DNA from 4 places in the Quadrisphaera setariae genome. Region 2 is predicted to be linked to each of the others. Evidence: riboswitches for the same ligand, from Rfam matches in the RefSeq annotation. Region 2 holds a riboswitch; each other region holds the start of a gene.
What was found. Region 2 has a riboswitch for S-adenosylmethionine ahead of FMM08_RS04840 (methionine ABC transporter ATP-binding protein). Riboswitches for the same ligand answer to the same signal wherever they lie in the genome.
Positions count from the first base shown of each region.

Region 1 (7,478 bases), on a different contig from region 2:
GCGCTCTCCAGGTAGCTGGTGACGACGTTCCAGCCGATGCGGCCACCGGTGAGGTGGTCGAGCGTGGCGAAGCGCCGGGCCAGGGAGAACGGGTGCTCGTAGGTGGTGGAGGCGGTCACCACGAAGGCGAGGTCGCGCGCCACCTCGGCGAGCGCGGGCACGTAGGCGAAGGGGTCGTTGGCGGGGGCCTCGACGGCCTCGCCGATGGCGGCGTCCAGCGACCCCTCGTAGACGTCGTAGAGGCCGAGCACGTCGGCGAGGAACAGCGCGTGCAGACCGGCCTGCTGGGCGGTGGTGGCGACGTGGCGCCACCTGTCGAGGCTGTTGACGCCGACGCGGTCGTCGGTGGGGTGCGTCCACAGGCCGGGGGCGCCCCCGCAGCCGACGCTGGCCTGCTCGTAGAGGGCGACGACCAGGGGGCGGGGAGCGCTCATGCGGAGGTCCTCTCGGAGGCGCGGGCGCCGCGCCGCAGCCGGTGCACCAGGTAGCAGGCGGCGGTGAAGACCACGCCGATGACGGTGGCGAGGCGCTGGGAGCCGTCGAACAGCGACGCCACCACCGACACGGCGCACGCCACCAGCACGAACAGGGGGGCGAAGGGGAACCACCGCGAGCGGTACGGCAGCGAGGCCGGGTCGGTGCCGGCGGCCTGCAGGCGGCGGCGCTGCACGAGGTGGGCCAGCGCGATGACGGCCCACACCGCGACCACGGCGAACCCGGCGATCGACACGAGCACCACGTAGACGGTGCCGGGGGCGACGTACGAGCTGACCAGCGACACCAGGCCGCCGGCGAGGCTCACCACCACGGCGAGCACGGGGATGTTCCGCCGGTCGGTGCGGGCGAACGCGGCCGGCAGGTCTCCGGTGAGCGCCAGGGAGCGCAGGAGGCGGGAGCAGGCGTACAGCCCCGACACCCCGGCGGACATGAGCGCGGTGATGATGACGACGGCGATGACGTCGGCCGCGTACGGGATGCCGGAGGCCGCGAAGACGGTGACGAACGGGCTGGTCTCCACGGACTCGTCGGCGCTGCCGAGCTGGTCGTAGGGCACCAGCGCGGCCATGACGACGATCGCTCCGACGAAGAAGACCACCAGCCGGACCATCGTGGTGCGGACGGCCTTGGGGACCACGCGCGCGGGGTCGTCGGTCTCGCCCGCGGCGATGGCGATGAGCTCGGTGCCGGAGAAGGCGTAGAACACCGCCAGGACGGCGACCAGCACTCCCCCGACACCGGCCGGCAGCAGCCCGTCGGGCGTGACGAAGTTCGACAGCAGCGGCGCGGGCGCGTCCGAGGCGCTGACCCCGACGATCGCGAGCGCACCCACCACGACGAAGACGACGACGGCGGTGACCTTCACGCCCGCGAGCAGGCTCTCGGTGTCTCCGTACAGGCGCACCGGCGCGAGGTTGACCGCCAGGAGCAGCGCCGCGAACACCGCGCACCACACCCAGACCGGCACCCCGGGGAACCACCGCTGCATGAGCAGGCCGGATGCGGTGAGCTCGGAGCCGATGGCGGCCACCCAGCACAGCCAGTACAGCCACGCCGTCGTGAAGCCCGTGCCGGCCCCGAGGATGCGGTGGGCGTACACGTGGAACCCGCCCGACTCCGGCATCTGCACGGCCAGCTCGCCGAGGCAGGTCATGAGCTGCCACGCCACCAGGGCGCCGACCACGTAGGCGATGACGGCGCCCAGGGGCCCGGCCTGGTAGATCGTGTAGCCGGACGAGATGAACAGGCCCGACCCGATGACGCCGCCGAGGGCGATCATCACCAGGTGGCGGGTCGTCAGGCCCCGGTGCAGCGCTGCCGCCTCCGGAGCTCCGTGGACGGGGGCGGGGGCGGGGGCGTGCGCCACGACGTCTCCTCGGGGGTCCGCTCTTGCCGCGCGCTCCGCGCGGCCGGGTCTTCACCTGGAGCACCCCACGCGGAGGAGGGTTGCTGGGCAGCCGGCCAGGGCCCGAGGCTGCCGCTCGTGACCGGGGCAGGACTGTAGGAGCACCCCTGCAGATCGTCAACGGCGGGTCTCGGCGGGGCGGGTTGACCGTCTCTTGACCCACCGGTAACTTCTCGGGCCAGGTCACGAGTGACAGCCTTGAAGCCCTGGCTGGCTGTCCAGCAACCCTCCTCCGCGGCGGGGTGCTCCAGGTGACGACCCGGCCGAGCACCCGCTCGGCAAGAGCGGTCCACGAGCACGACGCCGCCGCCCTCCTCGGGGGCGACCTGCGTCGACACCTGTTCCGCTCGCAGCTGGAGACGGCTGCCGGTGGACCCGACGTCACGGGCGCCGGCGCCCACGACGCCCGGAAGAGGTCCCCCGCGCCATGTCCCCCCTGAGCCCCGCCCACCCCCTCAGCCGCCGCCGCTTCGTCCTCGGCGTGGGTGGTCTGACCGTGGCCGCGCTCGCCCTGCCGGGATGCTCCAGCGGGTCTGGCAGCGCTCAGACGTCCGGCGCCGGGGCGACGTCCGGCGCTCCCGTGGAGGGCGGCTCCCTCGTCTTCGCCGACATCGAGCTGCAGACCGACTTCCAGACGCAGCGCGCCTTCAACTACACGCAGGCCAACGTGTACCGGAACATCGCCGACCGGCTCACCGCCTTCGACCCGGCCACCGGGAAGGTCGTGCCGTGGATCGCCTCGCAGTGGGCGGTCAGCCCCGACAACACCGAGTTCACCTTCACCATCAGGCCCGGGGTGACGTTCTCCGACGGGACCCCGCTGGACGCGGCGGCGGTCAAGGCCAACCTCGACCAGCTCGGCCTGGGCGACCCCGCGCGCAACATCATCAAGAACCGCGACTTCATCGGCTACGCCAGCTCCGAGGTGGTGGGCGCTGACCAGGTGCTGGTCAGGCTCTCGCAGCCCAACGCCGACTTCCTCAAGGCCACCGCCGCGGCCACCAGCAGCCTCGTGGCGCTGAAGACCCTCGCGCTCGACTACGCGGGCCAGGCGAAGATCGAGAACGTCGTCGGCTCCGGCCCCTTCGTCTTCGCCTCCCAGGTGCCCGACCAGGAGCTGCGCTTCAGCAAGCGCGCCGACTACGCCTGGCCGTCGTCGGTCTCCACCAACCAGGGTCCCGCCCACCTCGACGAGGTGGTCTTCCGCGCGATCCCCGAGGTGGGGCTGCGCGTGGGGGCCGTCAGCTCCCAGCAGGCCGACGTCGCCCGCGGGGTGCAGCCGACGGACGAGGCGCTCGCGAAGCAGTCGGGCATCGCCCTGGTGGTGGCCGAGGCGCCCGAGCTCACCGCGAACTGGGCGGCCTTCCGCGGTGGGGCGCCCGTGGTCAGCGACCAGGCCGTCCGCCGGGCGCTGCAGATCGGGTTCGACAGGGAGGCCCTCAAGAAGACCGTGCTCAGCGAGAGCTACCCGCTGTCCGGCTCGGTGCTGAACCGCTCGGCGCCCGGGTTCACCGACCTGTCCGACCAGATCGCCTACGACGCCGCCGGCGCGAAGAAGCTCCTCGACGACGCCGGCTGGGTGCCCGGCTCCGACGGCGTGCGCGTCAAGGACGGGCAGCGGCTCAGCGTCGCCGTGGCGGCCAGCTCCCGCAGCGTGGTCATCAAGCCGGCCTTCGAGTTCATCGAGTCGGAGTGGCGCAAGATCGGTGTGGAGCTGAAGAACAACGCCGGCGACAGCGCGATCTTCACCACCGCGCTGGGTGACAAGACCTACCCGATCGTCGGGTCGCGGCAGTTCTACCTGGGTGGCCTCGCCCCGCTGTTCAGCGCCGAGGGCAACACCAACACCTACGTCTCCGACGCCCAGCTCAACGAGCTGTTCGGCCAGGAGCGGGCCGCCACCGACGACGCCTCCCGCGACGCCGCGCTGACCGCGGTGCAGGAGCGGCTGGTCCTCGGCACCAACCTGCTCATCCCGCTGTGGGACGAGGTGCAGGTCCACGCCGTCGGCAAGGGCGTCCACATCACCTTCGACGGCGGCACCGCGCCGCTGCTGCAGGAAGCGTGGAAGGACGCGTGAGCGGCACCGCCCGCTACGTCGCCGGCAGGGTCGGGCAGGCGCTGCTCGTCCTGTGGGTGACGTACACGCTCGTGTTCCTGGCGGTGCAGGCGCTGCCGTCGGACCCGGTGACCATCTTCCTGGCCTCCGACGCCGGCGGTGACCCCGCGCTCATCGCGCAGGTCAACGCCTTCTACGGCTACGACCGGCCCTGGTACGTCCAGTACGGCTCCCAGCTGCTGCACCTGCTGCGGGGAGACGTGGGCTTCTCGCTGTCCACGGGGCAGCCGGTGCTGGAGCGCATCGGCGACGTCGTGGGCAGCACGGTGGCGCTCGCCTCCACCGGGCTCGTGCTCAGCGTGGTCATCGCGGTGGCCGTCAGCGCCGCCGTCCACCTGGCCGACGCGCCGCGGCTCAGCCGGTTCGTCCGGTCCACCCCGTCGCTGTTCAGCGCCGTGCCGGTGTTCTGGCTGGGGATCGTGGTGCTGCAGGTCTTCTCCTTCCAGCTGGGGATCCTGCCGCTGTTCCCGGACGGCTCCCTCGTCTCGCTGCTCATCCCCGCCCTCGTGCTGGCGGTGCCGGTCTCCGCGCCGATCGCCCAGGTCCTGCTGGTCAGCGTGGAGGAGGCCGGCGAGCAGCCGTTCGTGCGCACGGCGAAGGCCAAGGGACTGCGGCCCTCCCGGGTGTTCTGGGCGCACGTGCTGCGGACCTCGCTGCCGGGGGCGGTCGCCGTCATCGGCACCACCCTGGGCGTGCTCGTGGCCGGGTCCGTCATCACCGAGACCGTCTTCGGGCGCCCCGGCCTGGGCTCGGTGCTCCTCAAGGCCGTGGTCGCGCAGGACGTGACGCTGGTGCAGGGGCTCGTGCTGCTGACCACCGCCGTCGTCGTCCTCACCGCCCTGGTCCTGGACCTGCTGGCCCCCGTCATCGACCCGCGCGCCGCCCGCGGCGCCTCCGCGAAGGGTGCCCCGCGCCTTGCCTCCTGAGCAGACCCTCCTCGCCCCCGACCGCCCCGGTGGGCCGAGGACGACGACGACGCGAGGCCGGCCCCGGGGGCTGCCCGTGAGCCCGGCCACCGCGGCATCGGGCCTGCTGGTGCTGCTCGTGCTGGCCTGGCTCGCCGCACCGGGGGCCTTCACCAGCTACGACCCCATCACCGGCGACGCCTCGGCCACCTTCGCCCCGCCCGGTCCCTCGCACTGGTTCGGCACCGACCACCTCGGCCGCGACGTGCTGGCCCGCGTCATCTGGGGCACGCGGCAGACCGCGCTCACCGCCGGGCTGGCCGTGCTCGTCGGTGCCGTCCTGGGGACGCTGCTCGGTCTCGCCTCCTCCACGCTCGGGCCGCTGGCCGACGCCGTGGGCATGCGCCTGGTGGACGCGCTCATCGCCCTGCCGTCGATCATGGTCGCCCTCTTCGTGGTGGCCGCCTACGGCGCCGGGCCGCTGTCCATCGGGGTCGGCGTGGGCATCGGCTCCGTCGTCCTCTTCGCGCGCCTCGTGCGCGCAGAGGCCCTGCGCGTGCGGGCGCTGGACTTCATGGAGGCCAGCACCCTCGCCGGCGCCGGGTACTGGCGGCAGCTCACCGGGCACCTGCTGCCCGCCGTGCGCGGTCCGGTGCTGGCCCTCGCCGTCGTCGACTTCGGCGCCGCCGTCCTGGCGGTCAGCTCGCTGGGGTTCCTCGGGTTCGGCACACCGCCACCGACGCCGGAGTGGGGCCTCATCGTGGCCGAGGGTCGCCAGTACCTCGCCGTGGCGTGGTGGATGACCTCGCTGCCCGGCCTGTTCGTCCTGCTCGTCGTCGTCGCGCTCGGCGTGCTCGGCCGGTCCTCCGCGAGGTCCACCCGTGCCTGACAGCAGCGCTCACCCGAGCCCCCAGACCCCCGTGCTGCAGCTGCAGCACGTGCAGCTCGACTACGCCGGCCGCCGCAGCACCGTCCGTGCCCTCGACGACGTGAGCTTCGAGGTGGCACCCGGCGAGATCGTCGCGCTGGTGGGCGAGTCCGGGTCGGGCAAGTCGACCATCGCCAGCGCCGTCACCGGCCTGCTCCCGCCCTCGGCGCGGATCACCGGGGGCCGCGTGCTCCTGGGTGGCCAGGACGTGGCCGGGAAGCGCGAGCGCGCGTGGAGCCGGCTGCGGGGTCGCGCCGTCGGCCTGGTCCCGCAGGACCCCGGGGCCTCGCTGACGCCGGTGCTGACCATCGGCGCGCAGGTGGCGGAGGTCCTCGCGGTGCGCGGCGAGCGGCTCGGCCGGGCCGAGCGCCGCCGCCGGTGCATCGAGCTGCTGGAGGTGGCGGAGGTGCCGCGCGCGGCGGAGCGGCTCTCGCAGTACCCGCACGAGCTGTCGGGCGGCCTCAAGCAGCGGATCCTCATCGCGATGGCGTTCGGCCTGGAGCCGTCGCTCGTGGTGGCCGACGAGCCGACCTCGGCCCTCGACGTCACGGTGCAGCGCCAGGTGCTGCGGGTGTTCGACAGGCTGGTGCGCGAGCACTCCTCCAGCGTGCTGTTCGTCACCCACGACATCGCCCTCGCCGCCGACCACGCGAGCCGCGCGCTGGTGCTGCAGCGCGGACGCCTGGTGGACGACGTGCGCGTCGACGACGCCGTGCGGCCAGGCGCGGCGAGCGGGTACACCGGGCAGCTGCTCGAGCACGCCCGCTCGACGCTGGTCGCCGTCCCCGCCCAGCGCCACGAGGCCCCCGACGACAGCGGCGGTGCGACCTCAGCGGCTCCCGTGCTGGACGTCCGGGGCCTGCGCCACACCTTCCCCGCGGCGCGGGGGCGCGGCGAGGTGGTCGCCGTGGACGACGTCAGCTTCACCGTGCCCCGCGGCCAGACCGTCGCGCTGGTCGGCGAGTCGGGCTCGGGCAAGTCGACCACCGCCAGGGCGGTGCTGCGCCTGCTCGACGCCGACGCCGGCCAGGTGCTGGTCGACGGCGTGGACGTCTCGACCGCGTCAGGGCGCGCCCGCAAGGCGCTGTGGCGCTCGGCGCAGCTGGTGCACCAGAACCCCGACTCCTCGCTCGACCCTCGGTGGACCGTCGCCCGCACCATCGGTGAGCCCCTGGCCGCCCTGGGGCCGGGTGGCGCGGCGCAGCGGCGCCAGCGCGTCGAGGAGCTCCTCGACGCCGTCGGCCTGCCACCGGAGGTGGCCGACCGGCTGCCGGCGGCCCTGTCCGGCGGGCAGCGCCAGCGCGTGGCCATCGCCCGAGCGCTCGCGCCGCGCAGCTCGCTCGTGGTGCTCGACGAGGCGCTCAGCGCCCTCGACGTCATCACCCAGGAGCGGGTGCTCGGCCTGCTGCGGACGATCCAGGCCGACCACGGCGTCTCCTACCTGTTCATCTCCCACGACCTCGCCACCGTGCGCCTGCTCGCGCAGCACGTGGTGGTCATGAAGGGCGGCCGCGTGGTGGAGCAGGGCCCCGCTGCCCAGCTCTTCTCGGCGCCGCAGACCGAGTACGCCCGCGAGCTGCTCGCCGCGGTGCCGGGCCACCGGCTCCTCGCCTCCGCGAGCGG
Region 1 is NZ_VKAC01000011.1:47,646-55,123, forward strand. It holds gene FMM08_RS17260 (NtaA/DmoA family FMN-dependent monooxygenase) at 1-434, opposite strand, end outside; gene FMM08_RS17265 (amino acid permease) at 431-1,864, opposite strand; SAM riboswitch class IV at 1,879-1,987, opposite strand; SAM riboswitch class IV at 2,085-2,194, shown strand; gene FMM08_RS17270 (ABC transporter substrate-binding protein) at 2,331-3,983, shown strand; gene FMM08_RS17275 (ABC transporter permease) at 3,980-4,948, shown strand; gene FMM08_RS17280 (ABC transporter permease) at 5,025-5,816, shown strand; gene FMM08_RS17285 (ATP-binding cassette domain-containing protein) at 5,809-7,478, shown strand, end outside.
Region 1: another riboswitch for S-adenosylmethionine. It lies ahead of FMM08_RS17270 (ABC transporter substrate-binding protein); the one in region 2 lies ahead of FMM08_RS04840 (methionine ABC transporter ATP-binding protein).

Region 2 (7,478 bases):
CAGATGCTCGCGACCACGCCGCTGGACGGCGACGACGCAGCGCGGGTCCGCGAGCGCGTCCCCTGCGGCGTGTACGAGCGGTGGGGGTACGACTACGCCCAGCTCGACGACGGCCCGGCCGGGCTCCGCCTGCTCGTCGGTGGCGGCCGCGACGCCGACCGGGAAGCGGAGTGGACCACCTCCACCGAGCCGACGCCGGCCGTGCAGGCGCACGTCGAGCGGGTCGCCGAGCGGCTGCTGGGCCGGCGTCTGCACGAGAGGGAGGTGGCGCACCGCTGGGGCGCGTCCGTCGGGTACACCGCGCCGGAGGCCCAGGGGCGGGCGCTGTGCGGACTCGTCGACGACGGTGCTGCCGGTCAGGTGGCCGCGGTCGGCGGCTACTGCGGCACGGGCAACCTCGTGGGCGCCGTCGCGGGGCGCGCCGCCGTGCGGCTGCTCCTTGACGGCGATGAGCCGCCGCCCTGCTTCACCTCCCCCGCCAGCACCTCCGGCGCAGTCGGTGAGCATGGCCAGTAGGCCACCTCGGCGCCGCGCGGGGCCGACGCCGCCGCGCGCGCCCGACGTCGTCCTGCCCGACCTCGACGTCGCCGACCGCTCCGTGCTGCTGTCGGGCCGGTGGGACTGCGCCCTGGTCGACGGCGCGGAGCTGGCGCAGGCGCGGCTGGAGGGGCTGGTCGTGCTGGAGTCGTCCGTGGAGGACGCCGTGCTCGACGGGGCGCTGCTCGCCGGGGCGCGGGTCACGGGCAGCGGGTGGGAGCGCGTGTCGGCGGTCGCGGCCGACGCCGCGCGCACCCAGTGGGCCGATGTGGAGGTGACCGACGCTCGGCTGTCGGCGCTGCGGCTGGTGGGGGCGCGGCTGGACCGGGTGGTGCTGCGGCGCTGCCGGCTCGACGGAGCGGTGCTGCGCGATGCACAGCTCACCGACGTGCTGCTCGACGGGTGCGACCTGCGCGGCGCGGACCTCACGGGTGCCCAGCTGCGGCGCGTCTCGTTCGCGGGCAGCGACCTCACCGATGCCGACCTGGCGGGAGCGCGCTGCGACGACGTCGACCTGCGCGGCGCGACGCTGGAGGACCTGCGCGGGGCCGACGGGCTGCGCGGGTGCACCGTCGACGCGGTGCAGCTGGTGGCCCTGGCCCCGTCGCTGGCCGCTCACGTGGGCCTGCTCACCCTCTGACCTCCTCTCACCACCGGCACTCTCCCGCCGCAGTGCCGGTCAGGCAGCCCCACCACCGGCACTCTCCCGCGCCAGTGCCGGTCTGACGGCCCCACCACTGGCACTCCCCCGCGCCAGTGCCGGTCGACATGTGGGGCGCTCAGGGGGTGAGGGCGCCGGAGAGCAGGTGGTCAGCCGCCTCGCGGCTGCCCGCCAGCGCCAGCCGGCCGGACGCCAGCTCGGCGTCGAGGGTGGTGCGCCCCCACAGCAGGAGCAGCAGCGTGGGCGCGGATCCGGTCAGCTCCGCCACCGGCTCGGCTCCCCTGCCGATCACCGAGCACCCCGAGGCGCTCTCCAGCGCGAGCGCCCCCGGGAGCGCCGGGGTGCGCCCGAGCCGCACCTGCCGCGGGAGCATGACGTCGGCGACCTCCGCCACGCCGTCCGCGGCGACGTCGTCCTCCACCCACGCGGCCGGGTCGGGCGCAGCGCTCAGGCCAGCGGCCGAGAGCGCCGACTCGGCGTCCCAGCGGTGCAGCGCGGTCTCGTGCACCTGGCGCCGCGCCCAGAAGGCCGCGGTCGCGGGCGCCTCCGCGGCGGCGAACGTCCAGCAGGGCGCCGCCGGCGACGTCGAGGCCAGCGCCACCACGAGCTCGTCGGCGCCCTCGGCGAACCACGCGGGAACGGCGTCGTCGTCCTGCGGCCCCGGGAGCTCCTCACCGGGGGCGCCGTCCGGGGCGGTGGCCAGCGCCGCCCGCGCCCACCGGTGCACCCCGCCGGTGTGGCGGGCCAGGTCGGCCACCGTCCACCCCGGACAGCCGGGGACGACGACGGCGAGGGCCTCCGGCCGGAGGGCTGCGGCGAGCCGCCCGGCCTCCCGCTCGACCAGGGCCGCGGCGCGCGTCATCTCCACGCGCGGACGCTAGCGGCCGCAGCGGCGCCCGCGGCAGGCCCTGCCCTGCCAGCGGACGTGGAGATCCCGCCACGCTGCTCGTGACAGAGCGTTGACTCGTGAGCGATCGATCCGCTACGGTCCTGCCCAGGTCATGAGCGCCAGCGCCAAGCCCCGGCTCGCTGGCCGGCAACCCTGCTCGTCATGGGGTGCTCCGGGTGAAGACCAGGCGCGTGCCCACCGGCACGCGCAAGGACGACGACTTCGAGGAGCCGACGTGCACACGCACGCCCGACTGATGTGTCTGACCAGCGACGACTGTCGCTGGCGGCGCGCCTGACCGCAGGTCGCTGACCGCCGGGTCCTCCGGCAGCAGCACCCGCGGCCCCCGCTCGCCCCGACGCCGGGCGTGAGTGCGGGGCCCCTGCACCCGCGCGTCGCACCTCCGCGCGCCGCACCCGCGGCACATCCCTGCTCCCGCTCGCCGTCACTGTGAGTGACCGCCAGTGGGCGATGCCCCCTGCCCTGACCATCCCCCCACCACCCCGGAGGCCACGGTGATCGAGCCGTGATCGAGCTCAGGTCGCTCACGAAGACCTACGGCGAGGGCCAGCACGCCACCACCGTGCTGGACTCCCTCGACCTCACGGTCTCCCCCGGCGAGATCACCGCCGTCGTCGGTCCGTCCGGCGCCGGCAAGTCGACGCTCGCCGCCTGCACCACCCTGCTGGAGCGCCCGACGTCGGGCGCGGTCGTCGTGGGCGGCCGCGACCTCACCGCGCTGTCCGAGAAGGACCTGCGCGAGGCGCGCCGCGGCATCGGCACCGTGTTCCAGGCCGACGGCCTGCTCACCCGCCGCACCGCCGCGCAGAACGTCGAGCTGCCGCTCAAGCACCTCGGCGTGGTCCCCGCGCAGCGCAGGGCGCGCGTCGCCGAGCTGCTCGAGCGCGTGGGCCTGGCGGACAAGGCCCACCGCTACCCGCACGAGCTCTCCGGCGGGCAGCGCCAGCGCGTGGGCATCGCCCGCGCCCTCGCGCTGCGGCCGGGCGTGCTGCTGTCGGACGAGGCGACCTCGGGCCTGGACCCGCAGGCCACCGCGAGCATCGTGGCGCTGCTCAAGGAGCTCCGCGACGACCTGCAGCTGGCCGTCCTGTTCATCACGCACGAGATGGACACCGTCGTGGCGGTGGCCGACACCGTCGCCCGGCTCGACCACGGCCGCATCGTCGAGCACGGCGCCCTCGTCGACCTGCTGCACACCCCGGCGTCCCCGCTCGGCCGGGCGCTGCTGCCGCGCCGCGCCCACGCCGGCACCACCGAGCAGGGCGAACAGCGGTCGGTGTGGGTGGTCAGCCACGCCGGCAACCGCGTCCCCGCCGACTGGCTGGTCCGCGCCTCCCGCACGCTGGGCACCGACCTCGAGCTGCTGGGCGCGTCGCTGAGCACCGTCGCCGGGGTGGCCGTGGGCCACGCCGTCGTCGGGGCACCAGCGCACCTGGACGACGACGACGTCGAGGCCGCCCTCATCGGCCTCGGGCTGCACGCGCAGCGCGAGGAGTCCGACGCCGCAGAGCAGCGCGTCGCCGCGCAGACCCTGGAGGTCGTGGCATGAGCACCGTCCTGCTCTCCCCGGTGCTGGCCGCCACCAGCACCGACCTGACCTGGGCGGAGATCCCCGCCCTCGTGCTGCCGGCCCTCGGCGACACCCTCGTCATGGTCGGGGTGACGATGGCGGTCGTCGTCGTCCTCGGTGTGCCCCTGGGCGTGGCCCTGGACGCCCTCGGCCCCGGCGGCCTGACGCCGCGGCCCGTGCTGCACCGGGTGCTCTCCGCCGTGGTGAGCGTGGGCCGGTCGCTGCCGTTCCTCATCCTCATGGCCGCGCTCGTGCCGTTCACGCGGTTCGTCACCGGCACCAACATCGGCATCCCCGCCGCGGTGGTGCCGATGGCCCTGGCCGGCACGGCGTTCTTCAGCCGCATCGTGGAGAACTCCCTGCGGTCGGTGCCGCCGTCACTGGTCCGGGTGGCCCGCGCCTCCGGCGCCTCACCGCTGCAGGTGCTCACCAGCGTCAAGCTGGCCGAGGCCGTCCCGTCGATCCTCGGCGGCCTGACCATCAACACCATCGCGATGATCGAGTACTCGGCCATCGCAGGCACCATCGGCGCCGGCGGCATCGGCTACGTGGCCGTCACCTACGGGTACCAGCGCTTCGACCACAACGTGATGATCACCACGATCGTCGTGCTGGTCGCCCTCGTCGCCGCCGTCCAGGCGCTCGGCGACGCCGCCGTGCGCGCCACCACCCCCCACTCGCGCCGCCGCCTCCCGCGCCAGCGCCGCGCCGGCACGTCCGGCGCGACGTCCTCGTCGTCGTCCTCCACCGCCCAGACCAGCGCCAGCGCTTCTCCGAAGGAGCTCACCGATGTCCACCACTGAGACCCGTCCCTCCACCGGCGGCACCGAGAGCCACGGCTTCGAGGTCAAGCAGCGCAAGCGGTGGCCGTGGGTCGCCGGTGGGGCGGTGGCCGTGCTGGCCGTCGCGGCCGCCGTGGTGGTCCCCCGCCTCGGCGGCACCGAGACCGCCAACACCACCCCCGGCGCCACGCTCTACGTGGCCACCGCCGAGGGCAACGCCCGCGAGCAGGCGCTCATCGAGTACATCGCGAAGGACGTCGCCCCGGAGCACGGCATCACGATCGCGTTCAAGGCCCTGGCGGACTCGAACACCATCAACCGCGCCGTCAGCGACGGCGAGGTGGCCGGCACCGTCTACCAGCACAAGCTGTGGCTGGGGCAGGTGCTGCAGGCCAACCCCGACTTCAAGGAGGAGGCGGCCACCCCGGTCTTCCGGTGGGGCTTCGGGCTGTGGTCGGACAAGTACAAGACGCCCCAGGAGATCCCCCAGGGCGGCACGGTGTCGCTGTACTCCGACCCCGCCAACGAGGCGCAGGGCCTGTATGTGCTGCAGCAGGCCGGGCTCATCACCCTCAAGGACGGCGTGGACGTCGGCTCCGCGACCGTGGACGACATCGCGTCCAACCCGAAGGACCTGAAGTTCACGCTGCTCGACTTCGGCGCGCAGAGCAGGGCCCTGCCCGACCTCGACGCCGCCGTCGGCTACACCGAGTACTACCTCGCCGCCAAGATCCCGCTGGAGCAGCAGATCTTCGCGCCGACCCCGCCGGACGAGTTCGCGGGGCAGCTGACCATCGGCTCCACCTGGAAGGACTCCGACAACATCAAGAAGCTCGTCGCGACCTTCCAGGACCCGAAGGTGCAGGAGTTCCTCGCGAACGACCCGTCCGTGAAGGGCGTGCTGCTGCCGCTGGACGCCAGCTGACCCCTTCCCTCCTCCCAGCCGGGCGCCCGGTTGCGGTTCCTGGACCCTCCGGAACCGCAACCGGCCGCCCGGCCGCAGTTCCGGAGGGGACCTCCGGGGGCTGCGCCGCGCGGGACTCGTGCCTAGGGTCACGGGTGTGAGCGAGCAGACTCCCGAGCCCACCCCCGTCGACACCGAGGTCGTCAGCGCTCTGCGCGAGCGCTACCCCGTCCGCATCGGCGTCCAGGTCCAGCCGCAGCACTCCGACTACGCCGGCATCCGCCGCACCGTGGCCGCCGTCGAGGAGCTCGGCGTGGACGTCGCGTTCAACTGGGACCACTTCTACCCGCTGTACGGCGAGCCCGACGGCCTGCACTTCGAGTGCTGGAGCCTGCTCGCCGCCTGGGCGGAGGCCACCGAGCGGGTCGAGATCGGCGCGCTGGTGACCTGCAACAGCTATCGCAACCCCGAGCTCCTGGCCGACATGGCCCGCACGGTCGACCACATCTCCGCCAAGGGCGGCGAGGGCCGCCTCATCCTCGGCATCGGCTCCGGCTGGTTCGAGAAGGACTACGACGAGTACGGCTACGAGTTCGGCACCGCCGGCGGCCGCCTGGACCAGCTCGGTGAGGCGCTCCCCCGCATCGAGAGCCGTCTGAGCAAGCTCAACCCGGCGCCCACCCGCCACATCCCCGTGCTCATCGGCGGTGGCGGCGAGAAGAAGACGCTGCGCATGGTCGGCAAGCACGCCGACGCGTGGCACTCCTTCGGCGACGCCGAGACGTTCACCCGCAAGAGCGGGATCCTCGACAGGTGGGCACGCGAGGCCGGCCGCGAGCCGGTGGCCGTCGAGCGCAGCATCGGCGTGGAGGGCACCTCCGACCCGGCCGAGGCCGGCGAGGACCTGCTGGGCCGCGGGGCCACGCTGTTCACCATCGGCGCCGGCGGACCCGACTACGACTTCGGCCGCCTGCGCGACTGGCTCGCCTGGCGCGACGAGAAGAACGCCTGAGCCTCCCCCGTCCGTGATCATGGGCAGTCGGCCGCTGACCAGCGAGGTGGCCGATCGCCCATGACCACGGTGGGTCGGTAGCGTTCAGCCGTGCCGAAGAGCCCCAGCACCCTGCTCGCGACCCTCACCGGCACCGACAGGCCCGGCGTCACCGCTGCGGTGCTGGGGGCGCTGGCCGGCCGCGGCCTGGAGGTGCTCGACGTCGAGCAGCACGTGGTCCGCGGCCACCTCACGCTCGCGCTGCTCACCACGCGCGGACCGTCCAGCACCGGTGACGACGACCGCGCGGCCGAGCTGGAGCGGGCGCTGCGCGCCGCCGCCGCCCCCTTCGACCTCGAGGTCACCACCACCCCCGGCGGCAGCAGCGACGACCCGGCCGCCGGCGTCGTCGTCCCGAGCGGTCCCCGCTCGCACGTCACGGTGCTGGCTGCGCCCCTGCGACCCGAGCAGCTGGCGCTGGTGGCCGGCACCGTCGCCGACGCGGGCGCGTCGATCGACGCCGTCCGCAGCCTCGCCACCGCCACCCCCGACCACCCCGTCACCTGCCTGGAGCTCGACGTGCGGGGCGCCGAGCCGGCCGCGCTGCGCCGCGACCTCGCCGCCGTCGCCGCGAGCGCCGGGGTGGACGTGGCCGTCTCACCGGCGGGGCTGGTGCGGCACGGGCGGCGGCTGGTGGTGCTCGACGTCGACTCGACGCTCATCCAGGACGAGGTGATCGAGCTCATCGCGGCGCACGCCGGCCCGGAGGCGCAGCGCGCGGTGGCGGAGGTCACCGAGCGGGCGATGCGCGGCGAGCTCGACTTCGCGGAGTCGCTGCACGAGCGCGTCAAGGCCCTCGCGGGGCTCGACGCCCGCATCCTCGCCGAGGTGCGCGCCGCGGTGCGGCTGACGCCGGGCGCGGAGGTGCTGTGCTCGGTGCTGCAGCGGCTCGGGTTCGTCATGGCGCTGGTCTCGGGCGGGTTCGCCGAGGTGGTGGAGCCGCTGGCGGCGAGCCTGGGCATCGCCCGGGTGCGCGCCAACCGCCTGGAGGTCGTCGACGGCCGGCTCACGGGCCGGGTCCTGGGTGACGTGGTCGACCGGGCCGGCAAGGCGACGGCGCTCC
Region 2 is NZ_VKAC01000002.1:341,914-349,391, reverse strand. It holds gene FMM08_RS04855 (NAD(P)/FAD-dependent oxidoreductase) at 1-516, shown strand, start outside; gene FMM08_RS04850 (pentapeptide repeat-containing protein) at 506-1,177, shown strand; gene FMM08_RS04845 (maleylpyruvate isomerase N-terminal domain-containing protein) at 1,317-2,060, opposite strand; SAM riboswitch class IV at 2,196-2,307, shown strand; gene FMM08_RS04840 (methionine ABC transporter ATP-binding protein) at 2,614-3,657, shown strand; gene FMM08_RS04835 (methionine ABC transporter permease) at 3,654-4,481, shown strand; gene FMM08_RS04830 (MetQ/NlpA family ABC transporter substrate-binding protein) at 4,468-5,385, shown strand; gene FMM08_RS04825 (LLM class F420-dependent oxidoreductase) at 5,576-6,376, shown strand; gene serB (phosphoserine phosphatase SerB) at 6,467-7,478, shown strand, end outside.

Region 3 (7,478 bases), on a different contig from region 2:
TCGATGCAGAAGCTCGACCCCTACCTCAACGTCGACCCGGGCACCATGAACCCGTTCGAGCACGGCGAGGTCTTCGTCACCGACGACGGCGCCGAGACCGACCTCGACATCGGCCACTACGAGCGCTTCCTCGGCGTGGAGCTCGACGCCGCGGCCAACGTCACCACCGGCCAGATCTACTCCACGGTGATCGCCAAGGAGCGGCGCGGGGAGTTCCTCGGTCACACCGTCCAGGTGATCCCCCACATCACCGACGAGATCGTCGAGCGGATGCGCGCCCAGGCCAAGCCCGGCCCGGACGGCGAGCCGGCGCCGGACGTCATCATCACCGAGGTCGGCGGCACCGTCGGTGACATCGAGTCGCTGCCCTTCCTGGAGGCCGCGCGCCAGGTGCGCCAGCGGGTCGGGCGCGACAACTGCTTCTTCGTGCACGTCTCCCTGGTCCCCTACCTCGGCCCCTCCGGCGAGCTGAAGACCAAGCCCACCCAGCACTCGGTGGCCTCGCTGCGCAGCATCGGCATCCAGCCCGACGCGATCGTGCTGCGCTCGGACCGCACCGTGCCGGAGTCGGTCAAGCGCAAGATCGCCGCGATGTGCGACGTCGACGAGGACGCCGTGGTCAACGCCGTGGACGCCGCCTCCATCTACGACATCCCCAAGGTGCTGCACAGCGAGGGTCTGGACGCCTACGCCGTCCGCCGCCTCGACCTGCCGTTCCGCGACGTCGACTGGACCGCCTGGGACGAGCTGCTGCGCCGCGTCCACCGCCCCGCCCACACCGTGGTCCTGGCGCTGGTGGGCAAGTACATCGACCTGCCCGACGCCTACCTGTCGGTCACCGAGGCCATCCGCGCGGGCGGCATCGCCTGCGACGCGCGGATCCAGCTGCGCTGGGTCGCCTCCGACACGTGCACGACGCCGGAGGGCGCCCGCCGCGAGCTGTCCGGGGTGGACGCGGTCTGCGTGCCGGGCGGGTTCGGGGTGCGCGGCATCGAGGGCAAGCTGGGCGCGCTGAAGTGGGCCCGCGAGAACCAGGTGCCCACCCTCGGCCTGTGCCTGGGCCTGCAGTGCATGGTCATCGAGCACGCGCGCAACGTCGCCGGCATCGAGGGCGCGTCGAGCACCGAGTTCGAGCCGGGTGCGTCCGACCCCGTCATCGCCACCATGGCCGAGCAGGAGCACATCGTCTCCGGCGACGGCGACCTCGGCGGCACCATGCGCCTGGGCCTGTACCCCGCCGTGCTCGCCGAGGGCTCCGTGGTGGCGGAGGCGTACGGCTCCACGCAGGTCTCCGAGCGGCACCGCCACCGCTACGAGGTCAACAACTCCTACCGCGGGCGCCTGGAGGAGGCGGGTCTGGTCTTCTCCGGCACCTCGCCCGACCGCGGTCTGGTCGAGTACGTCGAGCTGCCGCGCGAGGTGCACCCGTACTACGTGGGCACCCAGGCCCACCCGGAGTTCCGCTCCCGTCCCGACCGCGCCCACCCCCTGTTCCAGGGCCTGGTGGCCGCGGCGCTGGCGCGCCAGGCCTCCGAGCGGCTGCTCGAGGTCACCGCGTGAGCGCAGCGGGTGCTGTGAGCGGTGGCGCCGGCGTGCCGGCCAGCGCCACGGCCGGAGCCTCGGGGGCGCCGCGCGACGAGCTGGTCACCGCAGCCCCTCGCACCAGCGAGGTGGTGCACCGCGGGTACGTGTGGGACCTGGTCCGCGACGTCGTCACCCTCGACGGCGTCGAGGGCGGGGCGCTGGGCTCCGGCACGGTGACGCGCGAGCTGCTGCGCCACCCCGGCGCGGTCGGGGTGCTGGCCCTGGACGACGACGAGCGCATCCTCCTCGTCCGCCAGTACCGCCACCCCGTCGAGCACCTGCTGTGGGAGCTGCCGGCCGGTCTGCTCGACGTGGCGGGGGAGCCGCCGCACCTGGCGGCGGCCCGGGAGCTGGCCGAGGAGGCCGACCTGCGCGCCGGCTCGTACTACGTGCTGCTCGACTGGTTCCTGTCTCCGGGTGGGTCCGACGAGGCGTTCCGGCTCTTCCTCGCCCGCGACCTCTCGCCGGTGCCCGAGTCCGAGCGGCACCGGCGCACCGACGAGGAGGCGGGGATGGTCTCCACCTGGGTGCCGCTGGAGGCCGCGCGCGACGCCGTGCTCGCGGGCGACCTGAACAGCCCCAGCCTCGTGGCGGGCGTCCTGGCGGCGTGGACGGCGCGCGAGCGCGGCTGGTCCGAGCTGCGCGCTCTCGACGCGCCGTGGCCCCAGCACCGGGCCTACCGTTAGCCCCATGCCGCTGCTGCGCCGTTCCAAGACCGAGGACTCCGCCGCCGACCAGGCCATCGCGCGCGCGTCCGACGACGCCGACCGCGGCCGCCTGTCGCAGGCGGCCACCCAGCTGGTGCGCCGCCTGGTCGACCTGGGCATCGACGGCGCCGGACCGCTGCCGCCGGCCGCCGAGGCCGCGGAGTCCGCCCGGCGCAAGCGCTCCGACGTCGAGGACGCCATCGACGCGCTGGTCTCCTCCTCCACCCGGTCGGCCGCGGTGGGCGGGTTCGTCACCGGCCTCGGCGGTTTCGTCACCCTCCCGGTGGCGCTTCCCGCCAACCTCCTGGGCTACTACGTCATCGCCACCCGCACCGTGGCGGGGACCGCCGCGCTGCGCGGGTACGACCTGTCCTCCGAGGAGGTCCGCTCAGCGGTCCTGCTGGTGCTGGCTGACGAGGACGGCGGGGCGCTGCTGGCCAAGTTCGGCCTGGCGGGCCCTGGCGGACTCGTCACCCGGCTGGCCCGCAAGCAGCTCGCGGGCCCCGGCCTGGCCGTGCTCAACAAGGCCATCGGCTTCCAGCTGCTCTCCCGGCTCGGCCGCTCCAGCCTGTCGCGCCTGGGCCGCGGTCTGCCACTGGCCGGTGGTCTGCTCGGTGCCGGGCTCGACGCGTACTCGCTGCGCCGCACCGCCAAGGCGGCCCGCGCGGCGTTCCCGCTGCGCCGCGGCGGGGCGGGTGAGGTCACGGGGGGAGCGGGCCGGTGAGCCCGACCGGGCTCGGACCGGAGCGCAGCGCACCGGGCGCCGCCCGGGCCCTTTGGACGGCGATGCGCCGCGGACGGGTCCGCGGTGGCCCGCGCACCTCGGCGGTGATCACCAGCCTGCCGCGCCTCGTGCCCGCCGTGCTGGCGGGGCGCTACACGGGCTGCTCCCGCGGCCGGCTGCTGCTCATCGCGGGGGCCGCCGCGTACGTCGCGTCCCCGGTGGACCTGCTCCCCGAGGGGCTGCTCGGCCCGATCGGCCTGGCGGACGACGCCGCGGTGCTGGCCTGGCTGGCCGGAGCGCTGCTGTCCGAAGGGCAGGCGTTCCTGGCCTGGGAGCAGCAGCGTCCGCCGGCGGAGGCCCGCCCGCGCTGGCGCGGACGCCGCGGTCGTCCGGAGGTCGTCCCCGGGGACGTCGTCGGCTGAGGCCGACTCCCGCTCGGCGTCCGTCGTCCTGTCTCGCGCAGTTCGTCGTGCGCCCACAGGGCGACGAGCAGCACAGCCCGCGGGGCAGCCGTCCACAGGAGGCGTCCGAGGGCGGCGCGGTGACCGCACCCCCGGCCACGGTGGACCCGTGGAGCCAGCCCAGCAGCCCGGACGCAGCGTCATCAGGAGCAGCAGCCCCTTCGAGGTGCTCGCCCTCGCCGAGAGCACCCTCGGATTCCGCCCGCGCGAGAGCCTCCTGGTGGTCGGCCTGAGAGGCCCGCGGTGGCGCACCGGCCTCGTCGCCAGGGTGGACGTCGCCGCGGCGGACGAGCCGGAGGTGGTGGGCTCGCTGGTCCACCACCTGCTCGCCGACGGAGCCGGCCGGTGCTTCGTCGCACTGGTCACCGACGCAGGCGGAGCACCGGTGGAGCGGGGCCGCCGGAGGCTCACGCTGGTGCCTCCGCCTCGCGGTCCGCAGGACGAGGACGCCCACCCCGCCGGGCCGCGAGGGCTCCTGGGGCTGCCGGGGGCCGACCGCGCTGAGCGCGTCTGCGCGGCGCTGGTGGCCGCCGGGATCGAGCCCGAGCCGTGGCTGGTGCACCGCGGCCGGCTCTACTCCTACTCCTGCGACCTGTCCTGCTGCCCTCGGGACGGCCTCCCGTTGGACCGCGTGGCCTCCACCCGCGTGGCGGCCGAGGCGGTCCTCGCCGGGCGCGTGGTCACCGCGGACCGCGAGGGGTGGGAACGAGGTCTGCGCCGCGCCGTCGCCGCCGCGGGCACCGGCGGCGCGGGAGGTCCGGGAGGTCCGGGCGGCCCGCACGAGCCGGACGAGGCGGGGGACGCCGCCGTGGCCAGCGCCCTGGCGGGCCTTGACCGCCGCCGCCGACCCGCCTCCCCGGACGTCCGCCGCACCTGGCGCCGCGTGCTGGCCGCGGAGGAGGCAGCCCCCGGCGCCGTCCTGCGCCTCGACGCCGCCGACGCCGCCCTGCTGCTGGACGGCCTCACCAGGCTCCCGCTGCGCGACCACCTGCTCGCTGCCGCGGTGCCGCAGGCCCTGCCCGAGCTGGCCCGGTCCGGCACGCCCCTCGTCGACCCCGGAGCCGCTCTCGCGGTGCTCCAGCAGCTCGCACGCCGAGCGCCGCTGCGCTGGCGGGCCGCCGCGACGGGCTGCGCCGCCTACGTCGCGTGGTGCACGGGGGCGGCGCCAGCGGCGGGCGTGTGGGCCGAGGCCGCTCTGGAGCTCGACCCCGAGCACTCGCTCTCGGCCCTCGTCCTGCAGGCGGTGAGCATCGGGATGCCGCCGCCGGGCCGAGAGCGGGCCACCGGGGCCGGTGGCCCCGGACACCGCTGAAGGGGTGGCGGAGGCGTCCAGATGCTGAGACGAGGTGGAGTGCCGCTGCAGCGCTGCCTATCCTCCGAGCAGGTCATGAGCGCCAGCGACAAGCCCCGGCTCGCTGGCCGGCAACCCCCGCCCGCGGTGGGGTGCCCCGGGTGATGACCTGGCCGCTCCCCGTCCGGGGAAGCGGCAAGCGCGGGCCACGGGCCCGACGGGCCGTCGGCTCGTCGCGCCCTGGCCCTGAGGTCAGGGGAGTCTCCTGTGAACGACGGTTGGTCCTTCGAGACGAAGCAGATCCACGCCGGGCAGTCGGCTGACAGCGCCACGGGCGCGAGGGCGCTGCCGATCTACTCCACCACGTCATACGTCTTCGACGATGCCGCGGACGCCGCGGACCTGTTCGCGCTGAAGAAGTTCGGCAACATCTACACGCGGATCATGAACCCCACCACCGACGTGGTGGAGCAGCGCGTCAACGCCCTCGAGGGGGGTGTGGGCGCCCTCGCCGTCGCCTCCGGCCAGGCGGCCGAGACGCTCGCGCTGCTCAACGTCGCCGAGGCCGGTGACCACGTCGTGGCCAGCGCCTCCCTCTACGGCGGCACGTACAACCTCCTGCGGCGCACGCTGCCCAAGTTCGGCGTGCACGTGACCTTCGTCGAGGACCCCGACGACCTCGACGCGTGGCGCGCCGCGGCCACCCCGGCGACCCGGGCGTTCTTCGCGGAGACGGTCTCCAACCCGCGCTCGCACGTGCTCGACGTCGAGGGCGTCTCGGCGGTGGCCCACGAGGTGGGCGTGCCGCTGGTGGTGGACAACACCGTCGCCACCCCCTACCTGCTCCGACCGCTCGAGCACGGGGCGGACGTCGTCGTGCACTCGGCCACGAAGTACCTCGGCGGCCACGGCACGGCCATCGCGGGGATCATCGTGGACGGCGGGCGCTTCGACTACGGGCAGGGCGACAGGTTCCGCGGGTTCACCACGCCCGACGACAGCTACGACGGCCTCGTGTACGCCCGTGACCTGGGCGTGGGCAGCCCCCTGGGCGCCAACCTGTCCTACATCCTCAAGGCGCGCGTGCAGCTGCTGCGCGACATCGGCGCCTCCGTGGCCCCCTTCAACAGCTTCCTCATCGCCCAGGGCCTGGAGACGCTGAGCCTGCGCATCGAGCGGCACGTGGCCAACGCCACGCGGGTGGCGCAGTGGCTCGAGCAGCGCCCCGAGGTGCTCTCGGTCTCCTACGCCGGACTGCCCTCCAGCCCCTGGTACGAGCGCGCGCAGCGCCTGCTGCCGCGCGGCGTCGGCGCCGTGGTGGCCTTCGAGATCGACGGCGGCGCCGAGGCCGGTCGCCGGTTCGTGTCGGGCCTGAGCCTGCACAGCCACGTCGCCAACATCGGCGACGTGCGCAGCCTCGTCATCCACCCGGCCTCGACCACCCACAGCCAGCTCGACGAGCAGCAGCAGCGGGCCGCGGGGGTCACCCCGGGCCTCGTGCGCCTGGCGGTGGGCCTGGAGGGCGTCGAGGACGTCCTGGCCGACCTCGAGGCCGGCTTCACCGCCGCGAAGGGCGCATGAGCGCCGCCGCCCGCGGGCAGGGCCAGCAACCTCCGGCAGCCGGCCCGGGGACCCGGGAGCAGCAGCTCCCGGTCTCCGGCGGCTGGCGCGAGGGCGACCCGGTCGGCGACCGCCTGTTCGCCGACCTCGGCCCCCTGGCGCTGGAGGGCGGAGGGTCCTTGCCCGCGGTGCGGCTCGCCTACGAGACCTGGGGCCGCCTGAGCGCGGCCCGGGACAACGCGGTGCTCATCTGCCACGCCCTGACCGCTGACAGCCACGTCGTCGGTGGGGCGGGGCCAGGGCACCCCACGCCGGGCTGGTGGTCGGAGCTGGTGGGCCCCGGGCTCGCCATCGACACCGACCGCTGGTTCGTCGTCGCCCCCAACGTGCTCGGGGGCTGCCAGGGGAGCACCGGCCCCTCGTCCACCGCCCCCGACGGACGCCCGTGGGGGAGCCGCTTCCCCTACGTCACCATCCGCGACCAGGTGGCCGCCGAGGCGGCCCTGGCCGACGTCCTGGGCGTGCGGCGCTGGGCCGCCGTGGTCGGCGGGTCCATGGGGGGGATGCGGGCCGTCGAGCACGCGGTCACCCACCCCGAGCGCGTGGAGCGGCTGCTCGCCGTGGCCACCACGGCCCGGGCGACCGCGGACCAGATCGCCTGGTGCGCCCCGCAGCTGGCAGCGGTGCGCTCCGACCCGGGCTGGAGCGGCGGCGACTACCACGACGCCGCCCCGGGGCAGGGCCCGCACCGCGGGCTCGGGCTGGCGCGCATGGTCGCCCACACGACCTACCGGTCCGCGGCCGAGCTCGACGCGCGCTTCGGGCGGTCAGCCCAGCCGGGGGAGCAGCCCCTGGGCGGCGGCGGGCGGTTCGCGGTGGAGTCCTACCTGCAGCACCACGCCGACAAGCTGGTCCGCCGCTTCGACGCGGGGTCCTACGTGGTGCTCACCGAGGCGATGAACAGCCACGACGTCGGCCGCGGTCGGGGCGGCACCCAGGCGGCGCTGTCCCGGGTCACCGCGCGCACCCGCGTGGTGGCCGTCGACACCGACCGCCTCTACCCGGTCTCCCTGTCCGAGGAGCTCGCCGACGGGGTGCCCGGCGCCGAGCTGGACGTGGTCGCCTCCCCGTACGGCCACGACGGGTTCCTC
Region 3 is NZ_VKAC01000017.1:8,349-15,826, forward strand. It holds gene pyrG (CTP synthase) at 1-1,560, shown strand, start outside; gene FMM08_RS21080 (NUDIX domain-containing protein) at 1,557-2,270, shown strand; gene FMM08_RS21085 (hypothetical protein) at 2,275-3,015, shown strand; gene FMM08_RS21090 (YkvA family protein) at 3,012-3,437, shown strand; gene FMM08_RS21095 (DUF4192 domain-containing protein) at 3,586-4,788, shown strand; SAM riboswitch class IV at 4,860-4,975, shown strand; gene FMM08_RS21100 (bifunctional o-acetylhomoserine/o-acetylserine sulfhydrylase) at 5,035-6,348, shown strand; gene metX (homoserine O-acetyltransferase MetX) at 6,345-7,478, shown strand, end outside.
Region 3: another riboswitch for S-adenosylmethionine. It lies ahead of FMM08_RS21100 (bifunctional o-acetylhomoserine/o-acetylserine sulfhydrylase); the one in region 2 lies ahead of FMM08_RS04840 (methionine ABC transporter ATP-binding protein).

Region 4 (7,478 bases), on a different contig from region 2:
TCCCGCTCGAGGACGACGACGTCGGCGCCCGCGCGGACCAGCTCGTCAGCGGCCGCCAGCCCGATCGCGCCGCCACCCACGACGACCACCTGGGCCTGCGCGGGGAGGGTGTCCCTGTCCACAGGGCCACTGTGGAGGAGGAGAGTCATCAGGCACCATCGATGGTTGCTGCACATCGTCGTCAGGAGTGCTGATGGGTTGGACCCTCGAGCAGCTGCGCACGCTCGCGGCCCTCGCCGACAGCGGCACGATGGCCGCCGCCGCGGTCGAGCTCGGCTACACGCCGGGCGCGGTCTCGCAGCAGATGGCCGCGCTGTCAGCCGCCGCCGGACGCCCCCTGCTCGTGCGCGCGGGGCGGCGCGTGGAGCTCACCGACGACGGCCGGCTGCTGCTCGCAGGCGCCCGCGAGGTGCTCGCGGCCGACGAGCGGGCCCGCTCCGCCCTGGCCGCCCCCCGCGCGGACCGCCGTGCCGCCGTGACGCTGGGCGTCTTCGGGTCGGCGGCGAGCGCGGGCTTCGGCCCCGCCACCGCCCTGCTGCGCCGGCGGGCGCCGTGGGTGGACGTGCGCGCGGTCGAGGTCGACGTCGAGCGGGCGCTGGACGCGGTGACCGCGGGTCCGGGGCGCTCCCCGCTCGACCTGGCCCTCGGGCTGGACCACCCGGACTCGCCCTCGCCGCCGGTGGCCGGCGTCACCGCCGTGCCGCTGCTCACGGAGCAGTACGCGGTGGTGGGCGCCTCCGGCTCCCTGCCGCGCGAGCCCGGGGCCCTGCGGGCGGTGATGGACGAGGCCGACTGGGTGCTGCCGCCGCTGGACACCGCCTTCGGGCGGGCGGCGCGGACCGCCTGCGCGCGGGCGGGGGTGTCACCGGCGGTGCGGCACGTGGTGACCGACACCGCGGTCTCGCTGGCGCTGGCCGAGTCCGGCGCCGGGCTGACCCTGGCGACCCCGCTGATGCTCGCGCTGCGCCCCACGCGCTGCGACACCGCTGCACTGCCGGACCCCTCCGGCGGCGCGCAGCGGCGGGTGGTGGCGCTGGTGCGGGACGCCGCGGCGCAGCGCGAGGCGGTGCAGCTGGTGCTCACGGCGCTGCTCGACGCCTTCGGCGGGCCGGACGTCGCACCGGCGCGCGGACGAGCGCGGGCGGGCGCTGCTGAGCGGAGCGCGTAGCGTGGTGGTGCGCGGCGCGGCGCCTGAGCGGCACCGCTTCCTGCGCCGGGAGACACCGTGACCGACAAGTCGTCCCACAGCAGCAGCTCCAAGGGCTCGGGGAAGAGCATCAAGCAGAAGCGCGCCGACAAGAAGGCCGTCTCCGAGCGGACCACGGCCGTCGACCAGGTCGCCGCGGCCACCAAGCGCTGACCACCTCGCCGGCCCCCGCGGGGGCCGGGGCCGCATGGTTCCGGCGCCCGTGGGGAACCAGGGGGCGTGGCGCACGACCAGCACGACCTCCAGCGCTTCGTCGACGCCCAGGCGGGCGGCACCTACGAGTCCGCGCTGGCCGAGCTGCGCGCCGGTCGCAAGCGCGGGCACTGGATCTGGTTCGTGCTGCCGCAGCTGCGGGGGCTGGGCCTGAGCCCCACCAGCCAGCACTACGGGATCAGCGGGCTGGGCGAGGCGCGCGCCTACGTGGCCCACCCCGTGCTCGGCCCGCGGCTGCGCCAGTGCTTCGAGGTGCTCGCCGACCTGGAGGAGCCCGACCCGGTCCGGGTGCTGGGCAGCGTCGACGCCGTGAAGCTCCGCTCCTGCGCCACGCTCTTCGCCGCCGCGGCTGCCGACGAGCCGGTCTTCACCTCCGTCCTCGAGCGCTGGTACGGCGGCCGTCCGGACGCGGGGACGATCTCCCGCCTCTGAGGTGCGCTATCCTCCCGCCAACCATCCAGAGTGGCTGAGAGACCCGGCTCGCTGACGCCACAGCAACCACCGCCCGACCTCGTCGAGCAGGCAGGTGCTACCGCCGGGACCGATGGAGGTCTCCGTGTCGCCCTGCATGCTCGAGCGCTGAGCCCTCGGCGCTGCCCGTGCAGCGCCGACGCCAGCGCACCCCGCGCTCCCCACCGCCGCCTGAGGCCGGACCTGCCCCGCACCTGATCGGGGGTGGTCTGGCCGACAGGCCGGTGCCCCCTGCCCGCACGACCGACGGCGCACCCCCGCGCCGCTGTCAGCCATGCCCGGAGGACTCCCGTGCCCCTGCTCCGCCGCTCCGCCTCGCCCTCGTCCCCCCTCGCCCAGGCCGCGGCCCTGTCGCGCCGCCAGCTGCTGCGCGCCGGCGTGCTGATCGGCGGGGCCGCCGCCACCGCCGGGTCGCTGGCCGCCTGCGGCTCCGGCGGCGGCGGGGAGGCGCTCGCCGCCCCCAGCGGCGACCCGACGAGCGCGCTGCAGGGCAAGACGCTCAAGCTCATGGTCAACCAGCCGCACGTCGTGGCGTTCCGCGACCTGCTGGCGCCGGAGTTCGCCAAGCAGTTCGGCGGGAAGCTCGAGGTCACCGCCATCCCGTACGACCAGCTGACGAGCAAGCAGATCCTCGACGTGCAGGGCGGTGCGGGAGAGTTCGACGTCTTCGACTACTTCTACTTCGGCCTCGGCGCCCTCGTCGACGCCGGCGCCCTCGTCGACCTCACCGACTACATCGGCGGGGACTCGAGCATCAAGACCGACGACTTCCTGCCGTCGATCTACGACGTCTACACCCAGCTCGACGGCAAGCGCTACGGCCTGCCGTTCGACGGCGACACCCACGTCCTCTACTACAACGTGGCGCTGCTGGAGCAGTACGGCCAGCAGCCCCCGAAGACCTGGGACGAGTACGACGCCGTGGCCAAGGCCATCACCGAGGCCGGCGGCGGGAAGGTCTACGGCGCCGCGGTGCTCGGCCAGCAGGTGCCGATGATCCTGGGCTGCTCCTTCATCAACCGCCTCGCGGGCTACGGCGGCACCCTGGTCGACGCCGACGGGAAGCCGACGCTGACCTCCGACGCCGCCAGGGCCTCGCTGCAGCACCTCCTCGACGTGCAGCCCTACGCGCTGCCGACGCCGCTGCAGGTCGGGTTCGACGAGTCGAACAGCGCCTTCCTCCAGGGCACCGCGGCGATGATCGACACCTGGACCGACCTGGGCCTGCGCGCCAACGACCCCGCCAACTCCAAGATCGTCGACGGGTGGGGCGTGGTGCCCCTGCCCGTCGGCGGGTCGAACACCACCCCGCGGACGGCGCTGAACGCCGGCTTCGGCCTGGGCGTGTCCACCGCGAGCAAGGAGCGGGAGGCCGCGGCGGCGTTCGTGGCGTGGGCCACCGACAGCACCCGCAACCTGCTCCTGGCCAGCTACGGCGGCTCGGGCATCGACCCCAACCGCACCAGCGTGCTCGACTCCCCCGATTACGCGAAGGCCAGCGCGCCGGCCACCGAGGTCATCGCGACCGGCCTGCGCGGCAACCCGCTGCCCTGGCCCACCGACGCCCAGTCGCCCAAGCGCATGCAGGACCTCGTCGACCAGCTGGCCCTGGCGCTGTCCGGCTCGCAGGACGTCGAGACCTCGCTGTCCAAGGCGCAGGAGGCCTGGGAGCAGGGCGCATGAGCAGCACCACGACGACGCCGGCCGTGCGCCACGTGCCGCGGTGGCTGTCGCTGCCACCGCTCGTGGCCATCGCCGTCCTGCTGGTCTACCCCACGGTCTTCGTGGTCGCGGCGAGCTTCACCAGGACGACGCTCGCGCGGCCGCTGCAGGAGTGGACCGGCTTCGCCAACCTCACCTCGGCGCTGCAGACCGAGGCGTTCGCGGGCTCGCTCGTGCGCACCGTCGTGTTCGCGGTGGGCGCTGCCGTGCTCGCGACGGCCATCGGCACGGCGGTGGCCCTGCTGCTGCGCGCCCGCGGCGGCGGGTTCGGGGTCCTCGGCACGCTGCTGCTCCTGCCGCTCGTCACGCCACCGGTCATGGTGGGCGTGGCGTGGAAGCTGCTCCTCGCCCCGGCCGGTGGGGCGCTGACCAGCACCATCAGCTCCCTCGTCGGGTCCCCGGTGAACCCGCTGGGCTCGTCCGGCACGGCGCTCGGCACCCTCGTGCTCATCCACGTGTGGCAGTGGACGCCCCTGGTGGTGCTGCTGGTCTTCGCGGCGCTGCTGGGCGTGCCCGACGAGCTGCTCGAGGCCGCCGCGCTGGACGGCGCGGGCGCGCTGCGCACCTTCACCGCGGTGACCTGGCCGGTGGTGGCGCCGACGGTCCTGTCGGTGCTGTTCCTGGAGCTGGTGGTGGGCTTCAAGGTGTTCGACCTGGTCGCGGTGGTCACCTCGGGCGGTCCGGGCCTGTCGACGGTCGTGGCGAGCTTCGAGGTGTTCCGCACCGGCCTGCGCGGCGACTACGACGTCGGCACGGCTGCCGCCATGACCCTCGTGCTGGGCCTCCTGGTGGGCGTCGTCACCGCCGGCGTCTCGGCGCTGCGCACCCGCGCCGCGAGGGCCGAGTCGTGACCCCCGTCTCGCAGCCGAGCGCCCCGTTGCGCTGCAGCACCCCCTCTGAGCCGCAGCCGGGCGCCCGGCTGCCGGAGAGCACGACGACGAGCGCTGCTGAGCTCGAGCAGCTGCCCCGCGCGCGGCCGCGCGGGCCGCACCGCCGCTCGCCGCTGGCGCAGGTCGGCGTGCGCCTGGCGCTGGTGCTCGTCGCGGTCGTCGCCCTCGCACCCGTCGCGTTCCTCGTGTCGCTGTCCGTGCGGTCCACCGACGACGTCCTCACCGGCTCCTGGCTGCCCGGGGGGTTCGGCGAGCTCGCCTGGGGCAACTGGAGCGCGGCCTTCCGGACCATCCCGCTGGCGCACATGCTCGCCAACTCCTGGCTGGTGGCGCTCGGGTCGGCGCTGGTCACGGCCGTCGTCGCGGTGCCGGGGGCCTACGTCACCGCCCGCGCCGGCAAGCGCGGCGCCCGCCTGGGCGCGGCGCTGCTCGCGGGGTACTGCGCGCCGCCCGTCGTCGCCGTCCTGCCGCTGTTCTTCCTCCTCAAGGAGGTCGGCCTCACCAACAGCGTGGTGGGTCTGGCGCTGGTCAACGGCCTGGCCAACGCACCGGTGGCCGTGTGGCTGCTCGACTCCTTCGTCCGCCGCGTCCCGGTGGAGCTGGAGGAGGCCGCCTGGCTCGACGGCCTGTCCGTGGCCGGCGGGCTGCGCCGCATCGTGCTCCCGCTCATCGCGCCCGGGCTCGTGGCGGCGCTGCTGGTGTGCACCTTCCTGGCGTACGGGGAGTTCCTCTTCGCCGTCTCCTTCGCGCAGACCACCGCCAGCCAGCCGCTGACCGTGGGCCTGTCGCTCTTCCAGGGCGACCGCACCGTGCAGTTCGGCCAGCAGGCCGCCGCTGCGCTGGTGGGCGTCGTCCCCGTGTACGTGCTCGCCGTCGTCGCCCAGCGCTGGCTGGTCGGCGGCCTGTCGCAAGGAGCCCTCAAGTGAGCTCGCCTGACGTGCCCAAGGACCGCATCTTCCTCAACGCCTTCGACATGACGTGCGTGGCGCACCAGTCACCGGGCCTGTGGCGGGTGCCCGGTGACCAGAGCCACCGCTACAACGACCTGTCGTACTGGACCGACCTCGCGAAGCTGCTCGACCGCGGCGGCTTCGACGTGCTCTTCATCGCCGACGTGCTGGGCGTCTACGACGTCTACCGGGGCGGCCCGGAGACGGCGCTCACGGAGGGCACCCAGGTGCCGGTGGGTGACCCGCTGCTCGCGGTCTCGGCGATGGGCGCGGTCACCGAGCGCCTCGGCTTCGCCCTCACGGTGTCGCTGACGTACGAGAAGCCCTACGCGCTCGCCCGCGACTTCGCCACGCTCGACCACTACACGAAGGGCCGCGTCGGTTGGAACGTCGTGACCTCCTACCTGGAGAGCGCGGCGAAGAACCTCGGCCTGGACACGCAGGTCGAGCACGACCAGCGCTACGAGCTGGCCGAGGAGTTCCTCGACGTCACCTACCAGCTGTGGGAGGGCTCCTGGGAGGACGACGCGGTGGTGCGCGACGCCGCCCGCGGCGTCTACACCGACCCGGCGCGCGTGCACCCGGTCGAGCACCACGGCCGCCACTACGACGTGCCCGGCATCGCTCTGACGGAGCCGAGCCCCCAGCGCACGCCGTTCGTCTTCCAGGCCGGTGCCTCTCCGCGGGGCGTGCGGTTCGCCGCCCGTCACGCCGAGGCCGTCTTCAACACCGCCAGCCGGCCCGAGGTCATGCGGCCCCAGGTCGACGCGCTGCGCGCCGAGGCGGCGAAGGCGGGTCGCGACCCGCGCAGCATCAAGGTGTTCTCCCTGCTCACCGTCGTCACGGGCGCCACCGACGAGGAGGCGTGGGCGAAGTACGAGGAGCTCAAGAGCTACGTCTCCTACGACGGCGCGCTCACCCTGTACGCCGGCTGGAGCGGGCTCGACCTGTCGACGTACCCGCCGGACGAGCCGCTGGAGTACGCCGAGACGCAGGCGGTGCGCTCCGCGGTGGCGGCCTTCTCCACCGCCGACCCCGACCGGCGGTGGACCCCGCGCGACATCGCCGCGTGGGTGGGCATCGGCGGCATGGGCGTGGTCGTGGTCGGGGGGCCGCAGACCGTCGCGGACGAGCTGGAGCGCTGGGTGCGCGAGGCCGACGTCGACGGCTTCAACCTCGCCTACGCCACCACGCCGGGCACCTTCGAGGACGTCGTCGAGCACGTGGTGCCGGAGCTGCGCCGCCGCGGGCTCGTCCCCACCCAGGACGAGCGCGACGCCCTGCCCGAGGGCACCACGCTGCGCGAGGCGGTCTACGGCGTCGGCAGGCGCCGCATCGCCGAGGACCACCCGGCGGCCGTCCACCGCCGCGCGCTGCACGCCAGGGCGGCGGCACGCGCGGCCGCCGAGACCCCCGCCCCCACGACCGAGGAGGTCACCCGATGAGCACCGAGCAGACCACCGACTGGACCCTCGCCGCCCGCGACGCCGCCGCCGAGCTCGCGGTCGACGCCCTCGAGCGCGACCGCTCGAACGCCGAGCCGCTCGCCGAGGCGCAGCTGCTGCGCGAGCACCGGCTGCCCGGCCTGCTCCTGCCCGTCGAGGTGGGCGGGGGCGGCGGCACCTGGGCCGACGCGCTGCGCGCGGTGCGCGAGGTGGCCGTGGCCGACGGCTCCATCGCCCAGCTGCTGGGCTACCACTACGTCAACCAGGCCAACCTCGAGTGGGTGGCCGACCCTGCGACCCGCGAGCGCTGGCAGCGGCGCGCCGGTGCAGGGCAGTGGCTGTGGGGCGACGCGGTGAACCCGGTCGACCCCGACCTCACGCTCACCCCCACGGGTGGCGGCGCCTACCGCCTGTCCGGCCGCAAGAGCTTCGCCACGGGCGTGAGCAGCGGCGACGTGTCGGTCGTGTCCGGGCAGGACAGCGGGTCCGGGCGCCACGTGCTCGTCGTGGTGGAGCGCACCGCGGCCGGTGTGCAGCCCGGCGGTGACTGGGACAACCTCGGCCAGCGCCTGTCGGCCTC
Region 4 is NZ_VKAC01000016.1:26,224-33,701, reverse strand. It holds gene FMM08_RS20755 (NAD(P)/FAD-dependent oxidoreductase) at 1-122, opposite strand, end outside; gene FMM08_RS20750 (LysR family transcriptional regulator) at 194-1,168, shown strand; gene FMM08_RS23890 (hypothetical protein) at 1,226-1,360, shown strand; gene FMM08_RS20745 (DUF1810 domain-containing protein) at 1,427-1,852, shown strand; SAM riboswitch class I at 1,871-1,971, shown strand; gene FMM08_RS20740 (ABC transporter substrate-binding protein) at 2,183-3,574, shown strand; gene FMM08_RS20735 (carbohydrate ABC transporter permease) at 3,571-4,464, shown strand; gene FMM08_RS20730 (carbohydrate ABC transporter permease) at 4,461-5,429, shown strand; gene FMM08_RS20725 (LLM class flavin-dependent oxidoreductase) at 5,426-6,898, shown strand; gene FMM08_RS20720 (acyl-CoA dehydrogenase family protein) at 6,895-7,478, shown strand, end outside.
Region 4: another riboswitch for S-adenosylmethionine. It lies ahead of FMM08_RS20740 (ABC transporter substrate-binding protein); the one in region 2 lies ahead of FMM08_RS04840 (methionine ABC transporter ATP-binding protein).